2 regions of the Stenotrophomonas sp. genome follow, and region 1 is predicted to be linked to the other one. Evidence: predicted binding sites of a transcription regulator. Region 1 holds the regulator's gene; the other holds the start of a gene.
The links. The regulator FliA, encoded in region 1, starts transcription of late flagellar genes. The targets are predictions, from matches to a motif close to TAAAGTTTNNCNNNCNNNGGCCGATAA.
Positions count from the first base shown of each region.

Region 2: the regulator FliA is predicted to act here: its motif matches at 3,288-3,314, upstream of AC5JLE_RS00390 (GGDEF domain-containing protein).

Region 1 covers NZ_JCACKF010000037.1:344,855-349,522, reverse strand. The annotation lists gene AC5JLE_RS15055 (chemotaxis protein CheA) at 1-1,604, opposite strand, end outside; gene AC5JLE_RS15050 (protein phosphatase CheZ) at 1,607-2,212, opposite strand; gene cheY (chemotaxis response regulator CheY) at 2,212-2,604, opposite strand; gene AC5JLE_RS15040 (RNA polymerase sigma factor FliA) at 2,662-3,408, opposite strand; gene AC5JLE_RS15035 (MinD/ParA family ATP-binding protein) at 3,405-4,292, opposite strand; gene flhF (flagellar biosynthesis GTPase FlhF) at 4,279-4,668, opposite strand, start outside.
Region 2 covers NZ_JCACKF010000001.1:80,789-85,456, forward strand. The annotation lists gene AC5JLE_RS00380 (winged helix-turn-helix transcriptional regulator) at 3-452, opposite strand; gene AC5JLE_RS00385 (MFS transporter) at 542-1,744, shown strand; gene AC5JLE_RS00390 (GGDEF domain-containing protein) at 1,840-3,255, opposite strand; gene AC5JLE_RS00395 (TonB-dependent siderophore receptor) at 3,542-4,668, shown strand, end outside.

The DNA.
Region 1 (4,668 bases):
AGATCGACCAGCGGCAGCGTGTGCGAACGGCGGTCGAGCACGGCACGGCCATCGAACCAGCCCAGCGAGGTGGGCGGCGCGTGCAGCACCTCCATCACGCGCGCCAGCGGCAGCGCATAGACGTCCTCGCCGGCCTGCACCAGCAGGGTCGGCAGGATCGCCAGGGTCAGCGGTACGCGGATCAGGAAGCGGCTGCCGCGGCCCAGCTCCGACTGGATCTGGATCTGCCCGCTGAGTTCGCGGATGCGCGACTGCACCACGTCCATGCCGACGCCGCGTCCGGAAATATCCGTGACCTGCTGCTTGGTCGAGAAGCCGGGCAGGAACACCAGGTGCAGGCACTCCTCGCTGCTCAGGCGGGCGGCGGCTTCCGGATCGATCAGGCCCTTCTCGCGTGCCTTCGCGCGCAGCTTTTCCGGATCGATGCCGGCGCCATCGTCCTGCACCTCGATGCTGACGTAGTCACCTTCCTGCTGCGCCGACAACCGCACATGGCCCATGCGCGGCTTGCCCTGCGCTTCGCGCAGGTCGGGCATTTCCACGCCATGGTCGATGGCGTTGCGGACCAGGTGCACCAGCGGGTCGGCCAGCGCTTCGACCAGGTTGCGGTCGAGCTCGGTCTCCGCGCCGATCAGCTCCAGGTCCACTTCCTTCTTCAGCGAGCGGGCGACGTCGCGGGCGACCTTGGGGAAGCGCGAGAATACCTTGCCCACCGGCTGCATGCGGGTGCGCATCACCGCCGACTGCAGGCGCGCGGTGGCGATGTCCAGGGTGGACACGGCGCGGTCCAGCTCCTCGTCGCGCAGGCGCGCACGCAGGGTCTTGAGCCGGTTGCGCGACAGCACCAGTTCGCCGATCAGGTTGACGATCGCATCCAGGCGCTTGGTGTCCACGCGCACGGTGTGTTCGGCTTCGGCCAGCGGCTTGGCGGCCGGCTTGGCCACCGGTGCCGGTGCGGCGGCCGGGCGCGGGGCGGCGATCGGTGCCGGCGCCACCGCAGCCGCGGGCCTGGCGCCGGGTGCGGCGCCGCCGTGCAGCTGGTCGAGCAGGGCTTCGAACTCATCTTCGCTGATCAGGCCGTCGTCGGCCTTCTTTGCCGGCGCCACCGCAGTCGGTGCGTTGCCACCGTGCAGCTGGTCGAGCAGCGCCTCGAACTCGTCGTCGGTGATCAGGTCGCCGGCACCGGCCGTCGGTGCGGCGGCAGCGGCGGCAGGCGCTGCTGCACCTCCATGCACGTCGAACTGGGCGATCAGGTCCGGCGGTGCATAGCCCGGCTCGGTGCCGGAAGACACGGCATCGAGCATCGACTGCAGGTAGTCCAGCGATTGCTGGGCGGCGTCGAAGTGATGGGCCTGCAGCACGGCCTGGCCGGCACGTGCAGCGCCCAGCGCTTCTTCAGCGGCGTGGCACAGCTCGACCATGGCGGTGACACCGAGGAAACCCGCGCCGCCCTTGAGCGTGTGGTAGCCCCGGAACACCGCGTTGAGCTGTTCGGTGTCCTGCGGTGCCTGCTCCAGCGACACCAGCTGTTCGCCGAGGCGATCCAGGATTTCCTGTGCCTCGATGATGAAATCGGCAGTGATGTCGTCGGATACCGCGCTCATGCTTACAGCCCCAGATCCGACAACAGGTCGTCGGCGTCGTTCTGCGAGACCGCGTGGCGGTCCAGTCCCTTCAGTGCCGGCCCGGCCAGTTCCGGGTCGGTGCGATGCTGTTCCGGCGGCAGGCCGAGCGCGCCGAAGCCTTCATGCACGCGGCGGACGATGCCGACCACGCGACGGATGATCTGCCCGGTCAGGTCCTGGTAGCTCTGGGTCAGGGCGATCTCGGTCAGGTTGTGGCGGATGCGCTCGAGCTGCGCGTCCTGGCCTGGCTGCAGGCCTTCGGCGCGCAGCTGCTCGGTCAGGCTGCGGCATTCCTCGGCCAGGTCCAGGGTGCGGTGGGTGGCCTGTTCGGTCATCGCCACCACGTGGTCCAGGCGTGCGCACGCATCGTCCAGTTCGCCGGCCTCGCTGGGCACGGTCGGCAGTTCGCCCAGGGCCTGCCCCAGCTCGCGGGCCAGCCGCGAGAGGCCGCTCATCATCGGCTGCGTGCGCAGCGCGACCAGTCCGTCGATGCGTTGCCGCCAGGCGGCTTCGTCACCGGACTCCAGGGCATCCAGGGCTTCCTGCAGGCGCAGGGCGAGGGCGTTCTTGTCGACCGTGGTATCCATCAGGCGCTGGCCGCCAGGCGTTCGAAGATCTTGCCCAGCTTCTCTTCCAGCGTCTGCGCGGTGAAGGGCTTGATGATGTAGCCGTTCACGCCGTTCTGGGCCGCTTCGATGATCTGCTCGCGCTTGGCTTCGGCGGTGACCATCAGCACTGGCAGGGTCTTCAGCTTGGCGTCGGCACGGATCGCCTTGAGCAGTTCGATGCCGGTCATCACCGGCATGTTCCAGTCGGTGACCACGAAATCGAAGGGCTGGCTCTGCAGCAGCGACAGTGCGGCATGCCCGTCCTCGGCTTCGGCGGTGTTGGTGAAGCCCAGATCGCCCAGCAGGTTCTTGACGATTCGACGCATGGTCGAGAAGTCGTCGACGATGAGGATGCGCATGTTCTTGTTCAAAGCAGAGTTCCTTTGTTGTTCATTCCGGGCGGCCGGGGGCAGTCGCCTCGGGGATGTTCATTCTTCCAGGCCGGCGTCGACGGCCTCGAAGATCTTCAGGCGGCCGCGCAGGCGCAGCACGGCCTGGCCATGGATCTGGCAGACCCGCGACTCGCTCACGCCGAGCACCGCGCCGATCTCCTTCAGGTTCAGCTCCTGCTCGTAGTACAGCGAGAGCACCAGCTGTTCGCGCTCGGGCAGGTGGCCGATGGCCTTGCCCAGCTCGCGACCGAACTCGCCGCGCTCCAGCACCTGCTGCGGGGTCGGGCCGCCCTGGGCGACGGTATCCAGTTCGCCCTGGTCTTCGATGCGCGACTCCAGGCTCAGCACCTGGCCACGTGCGGCGTCTTCCATCAGCCTCAGGTACTCGGGCAGCGGCATCTCCATCGCGGCGGCCACTTCGGTGGCGCTGGCGGCACGGCCCGTGCTCTGTTCCAGGCGGCGGATGGTGGCGGCGGCGTCGCGTGCACGGCGGTGCACCGAGCGCGGCACCCAGTCGCCACGGCGGATCTCGTCGATCATCGAGCCGCGGATGCGGATCGAGGCATAGGTCTCGAACGAGGCGCCCTGGTCGGCGTCGTAGCTGCGCGAGGCTTCGATCAGGCCCATCATGCCGGCCTGGATCAGATCATCGACTTCGACGCTGGCCGGCAGGCGCGCGGCCAGGTGGTGGGCGATGCGTCGCACCAGGTCCGAATGCTGGGCGATGACCTCGTTGGCCGCCGAGCGCTGGACTTCCCTGTACTGGTGGGCTGCGCCTTTCATGCGGCCACCCCACGCTGCTTGAGGATGCGTTCGAGGAAGAACTCGACGCCACCGCGCGGTTCGGTCGGTGCCTGCCAGCGCGCGGTGCGGCGTGCGATCTCGGTGATCGCCAGCGCCGACGGGCTGGACGGATAGGCCTTCACCACCGGCTGCTGGCGCTGCACCGACAGGCGCAGCCAGTCATCCTGCGGCACGCAGCCCAGGTAGTTCAGCGAGACATCGGCGAGGAACTTCTCGCAGACGCGGGTCAGCTTCTCGTACAGCACGCGGCCCTCGTTCGGGTCGCGCACCATGTTGGCCACCACCTGGATGCGGTCCACGCCGCGCTCGCGCGACAGCACCTTGATCAGTGCGTAGGCGTCGGTGATCGAGGCCGGTTCGTCACAGACCACCACCACGGTGTCCTGCGCGGCCTGGCAGAAGGTCAGCACGCCGTCGGTGATGCCGGCGGCGGTATCGACCACCATGATGTCCAGCTCGCGTTCCAGTTCGGAGAACACGTTGACCAGGCCGACATGCTCGGCCGGGGCCAGCTCGGCCATGTGCCGGCGGCCGGAAGCGGCCGGGACCACCAGCACGCCGTTCGGGCCTTCGACGATGACGTCATCCAGCGAGCAGCGGCCGGCCACCAGGTCGGCCAGCGTAAAGGTGGGGTTCAAGCCCAGGATCACGTCGATGTTGGCCAGGCCCAGGTCGGCGTCCAGCAGCAGCGTGCGCTTGCCCATGCCGGCCAGCGCCACCGCCAGGTTGGCGGACACATTCGTCTTGCCCACGCCGCCCTTGCCGCCGGTCACGGCAATGGTGCGCACAGGGCCGAGCGGCTCGCTGCGGGTGGCCGACAGCGGGAAGGTCTTGGTCAGCTTGGCGTACTCACGCGACGGCATGGTTCAACTCCGGGTTGCAGGGCATATCGGCCGCTCGGCGCAAATCTTCAAGGCGAAGTACAAGATTGGCTGCACTGGCCCGGTGCAGGTCCTCCGGGACGTCCTGGCCATCGGTCACCCAGGTGATCGGCAGGGCGTGGTCCACGGCCACCGACAGGGCGTTGCCGAAGCGGCCGGTCTCGTCCAGCTTGCTCAGCACCAGGCCCTGCAGGTTGGCCGCACCGAAGCGGCGCACCACCTCGTCCATGTCGCCGAAGCTGGTGTTGGCCGGCAGCACCAGCAGGGTGCGCACCTGGCGCGCGGCGCGCAGCCACTGCAGCTGGGCGGCCAGGGCACGGTCGCGCGGGCCCAGGCCGGCGGTATCGATCAGCACCAG
Region 2 (4,668 bases), on a different contig from region 1:
GATCAGGCGCCGCGCCGGTCGTCCTTGAGCTTGCGCACGCGGGTGGCGGCGGCCTGCAGCGGCTGACCGTCGCGCCCGTGTGGCTGCATGTAGGGCAGTGGTCGCCGCGTGCTGGATTCGATCAACTGCGAATGGGCTTCACCGGCGCTGAAGCGATGGCGTTCTCCCCACTGGCGCAGCGCGACCAGCAGCGGGAACAGTTCCTGGCCGGCGTGGGTGAGCACGTATTCCTGGTAGGCCGAGCCATCGGAGGCCGGTTGCAGTTGCAGGATGCCGGCCTCGACCAGCCTGCGCAGGCGATCGCTGAGGATGTTGCGCGCCGCGCCGAGGCTGCGCTGGAAGTCGCCAAAGCGCGTGACGCCGTCGAAGGCATCGCGGATCACCAGCAGTGCCCAGCGATCACCGAGCAGGTCGGCGCTGCGGGCAACGGGGCAGGGACTGTTGGCGTGCATGCTGTGGCCTCCGAATGTGGTTGCAGTTTAAAACCAATGACGATAGCCTGCATCAAGTTTCAAATTGCAACTACATCATGAGCGCATCGATGTCCCGCCCATTGCTGACCCTGCTCGCGGTCGCGGCCGGCGCCAGCGTTGCCAACGTCTATTACGCGCAACCGCTGCTGGATCGGCTGGCACAGGCCTTCGCACTGGACCGTGCCGTGGCGGGCGCAGTGTTGGCGGCAACCCAGGCCGGCAGTGTGCTGGCATTGCTGGGCCTGCTGCCGCTCGCCGATCGCGGTGACCGGCGACGCCTGCTGCGGATGCAGTTGATGGCGCTGGTGCTGGCCCTGCTGTGGCTGGCAGCGGCACGCACGGCCGGTTGGCTGTTGTCGGGCATGCTGCTGGCCGGGCTGTTGGGCACCGCGCTGACCCAGGGCTTGATCGCCTATACCGCCACGCTTGCGCCGCCCGAGCAGCGCGGGCGCCTGGTGGGCGTGGTGCAGGGCGGCGTGTTCATCGGCCTGTTGCTGGCGCGCGTTGTATCGGGCGCGGTCGCGGCCACCGTCGGCTGGCGGGCGGTCTATCTGCTGTCGGCAGCGCTGATGGCGGCCCTGGCCGTGCTGCTGTGGCGGCGCCTGCCGGCGGTGCCGGTGCCGGCGGTACCACCGCGCTGGCGCGAACTGCTGGGTTCGATGCTGGGCATGCTGCGCCGGGACCGCGCGCTGCGCGAGCGTGGGCCGCTGGCATTGCTGCTGTTTGCTGGCCTCAACGTGTTCTGGGCGGCGGTGCCGCTGCCGTTGTCGGCGCCGCCGTTGCAGTGGTCCACCGCGGCCATCGGCGCACTGGGCCTGGCCGGCGTAGTGGGCGCCTTGATGGCGGCGCGGGTCGGGCACTGGATGGACCGCGGTTTCGCCGGTCGGGTCAGTCTTGGCGCGCTGCTGCTGATGCTGGCCGCGTGGTGGCCGCTGCTGGGCCTGCCGCAGGCGCTGTCGTTGCTGCTGCTGGGCGTGATCGTGCTCGACCTCGGTGGGCAGGCACTGCACGTATCGAACCAGGCGCTGCTGCTGCGTGCACCGGCAGAACAGCATGGGCGCCTGGTGGCGTTGTACATGCTGTTCTATGCAGTGGGCAGTGGTGCCGGTGCGGCTGCCGGGCCCTGGATGCAGGCCCGGCATGGCTGGCCTGCGGTGTGCCTGCTGGGTGCAGGCATCGCGGCGCTGGCGCTGCTGTGGTGGGCAGCATGGCGGGTGGTGGCGTCCAATGCATCGGCTGGCGGGCGAATCGGTAGAGTCGACTGTCGGTAGAGTCGACTGTCAGTCGACTGCTCTTCGCCCCGCGTGCGAAAAATCCCGCGCTGCGCGCGATAGTCGACCAGCGGTCGACTCTACCTGTCCTGTCGTCATCGCTGCAGTGCACGCCGTCCCGGTGCTTCCTCAAGGTCCGCGCTGGCCACTACCACGCGGTTGCGGCCGCTGCGCTTGGCCTCGTACATCGCCGCATCGGCCCGTGCCATCAGCCGCTCGTAGTCCGGGTGGCCGTCATGGCCGGCTACGCCGATGCTGGCGGTCAGTGCCAGTACCTGGCCGTTGGCCAATGCCACCGGTGACTGCGCGATCTGCCGCCGCAGGCTTTCGGCGATCACCGCGGCCTGTGATTCGCTGGCCGCGACCAGCACCACCACGAACTCCTCGCCGCCATAGCGGAACAGGTAGTCACTGCCGCGGGTCAGCTGGCCGAGCAGGCCGGCGACGTGCTGCAGCGCGCGGTCCCCGGCGTCGTGGCCGTGGCCGTCGTTGATCGCCTTGAAGTGATCCAGGTCGAGCAGCAGCAGCGAGAACGGCGTGCGGTTGCGCGTGGCCAGCTCGATCTCCCGGCGCAGCACGGTAGGCAGGAAGCGGCGGTTGAGCAGGTTGGTCAGCGCATCGCTGCCGGCATCCAGCTCGCCGATGCGCTCGAACAGCAGCGTCATCAGGGTGCGGATGGCGGCCAGGTCCTCGCGGATGGCCGGCAGCACCGCCAGTCGTTGTGCCGGGGCATCGTTGCTCGCCCGCTGCAGGTTGCTGTCGATGCGGGCCATCAGCTGGCCGACCTGCCGGGTCTCGCTGCTCTCGCCGAAGCTGGGGATGCCCTTGTGGGTGAACCACAGGCCGAACTCGGAAGTGGCCAGGCTGGCGCTGTCGCTGGCCTGTACGTGGCCAGCGAGCGCGTAGAGCAGGGCGTTCTCCCAGTCCAGCAGCAGTGCGCGCTGGCGTTCGCGTTCGGTGCCGACGTTCTGCACCAGCGAGAACAGCCGGTACGCCGCATCGGCACGGGTCGAGCGCTCGCGTGCATGGGTGTAGGCCAGGGTCATGCCTTCCATGGCGATGTCCATGATCGCGCTGAGGCAGTCGATGGCGGCGAACGCAGTGGCACTGTCGGGCGCGTCGTCGTGCAGGCGCACGAACAGTTCGTGCTTGAGCACGCGCGCGCCGCGGGTGACCAGGTCGACCGGAATACCGACCCGGGCATGCACATCGCCGATCACCCGCTGCGAGGCAACGGCGCCGGCAATACCGTCGGCATTGGTGGTCAGCAACTGCACCAGCCAGCGCTGCATGGCCGGCTGCAGGCGCTGCTTGACCTGGTCGTGGGACAGGAAGCGGCGTGCACGCCCGTCCTGCAGCAGTACCTCGTAGAAGCGTTGGGCCAGCGCCGGCGGGGCATCGGCGGCGGCGGCGTGCAGCAGCGCGGTGGCGGCAGGGCCGGCCTGTTGCAGGCAGTGCTGCCAGGCCTCGGCCAGCGGTTGGCTGGCATCGTCCAGTTGGGGTGGTTCCACGTCGATCTCTGACTGCGTACGGCAAACCACGGGTATCGGCCGCGGTGGCGCACGGTTGATGGCGGGTTGGCCGGTCAGTTTATGCGCGATGCAGGGTTGCACGGCGCGCAAAGCACGTCGGCGCCGCGGCGGCAATGAGTGAACGCATTGAGAATCACTCGCATTGATGGGAGAATGCGCGCACGGATCGGCCCGCAGGCGACTGCAGCGACGCTCCGCCTCCCCCCTCGTCGTTGCCTCAAGCCCTTTGCCAGAGGCCCCGTTGCCCTGCCAGAAGGTCCAGACCATGTCTCCTGCCGTTGTCCTTTCGCCGCGCCCGCTGGCGCTCGCCGTTGCCGCCCTGCTGGTGGGAAGCGCCCTGACCGCCCAGGCCGGAACCGATGCCACCGATATCGACACGGTGCATGTCACCGCCTCGCAGATTGCCCGCCAGGCACTGGGTACCTCGACCATCACCGCCGAGGACATCGCCAAGCGCCCGCCGGCCAACGACATCGCCGAACTGCTGCGCACCATGCCGGGCGTCAACCTCACCGGCAACAGCGCCTCGGGCCAGTACGGCAACAACCGCCAGATCGACCTGCGTGGCATGGGGCCGGAAAACACCCTGATCCTGGTCGACGGCAAGCGCATCGGTGCGCGTGACGCCGTGCGCATGGGCCGTAGCGGTGAGCGCAATACCCGCGGTGATACCAACTGGGTGCCGGCGGAAATGATCGAGCGCATCGAAGTGCTGCGCGGCCCTGCGGCGGCACGCTATGGCTCCGGTGCGTCCGGCGGCGTGGTCAACATCATCACCAAGCGCCCGACCGGCGACCTGACCGGAGCGGTCGACCTGTATGGCCTGGTGCCCGAGCACAGCGCCGAAGGCGGCAGCGAGCGCGTCGGCCTGCAGCTGAGCGGGCCGATGACCGACACCCTGTCGTTCCGCCTGTACGGCAACCTCAACAAGACCGACGCCGACTCGCTGGACCTCAACCGCCAGTACGCCACCAACCCGAACGCGGTGCCGCCGGCTGGCCGCGAGGGTGTCAAGAACCGCGACGTCAACGCGTTGCTGCGCTGGGACATCACCGCCGACCAGGTGGTGGAGTTCGAAGCCGGCACCAGCCGCCAGGGCAACATCTACGCCGGTGACCGCGCGGTCAGCACTACCGGTACCTCGACCGGCGTTGACCTGGCGGCGCTGGCCGAAGGCGAAGCGGAAACCAACCGCATGTACCGCAACACCGGCGCGATCACCCATCGCGGCCGCTGGGGCGACGTGACCTCGCGGGTGACCGCCGCGGTGGAAGCGGTCAACAACTCGCGCATCAATGAAGGCCTGGCCGGTGGCCCGGAAGGCAGCTTCAACGGCACCGACTGGTCGACCTCGCGCCTGCGCAACTACCAGCTGGATGGCGAAGTGAGCTT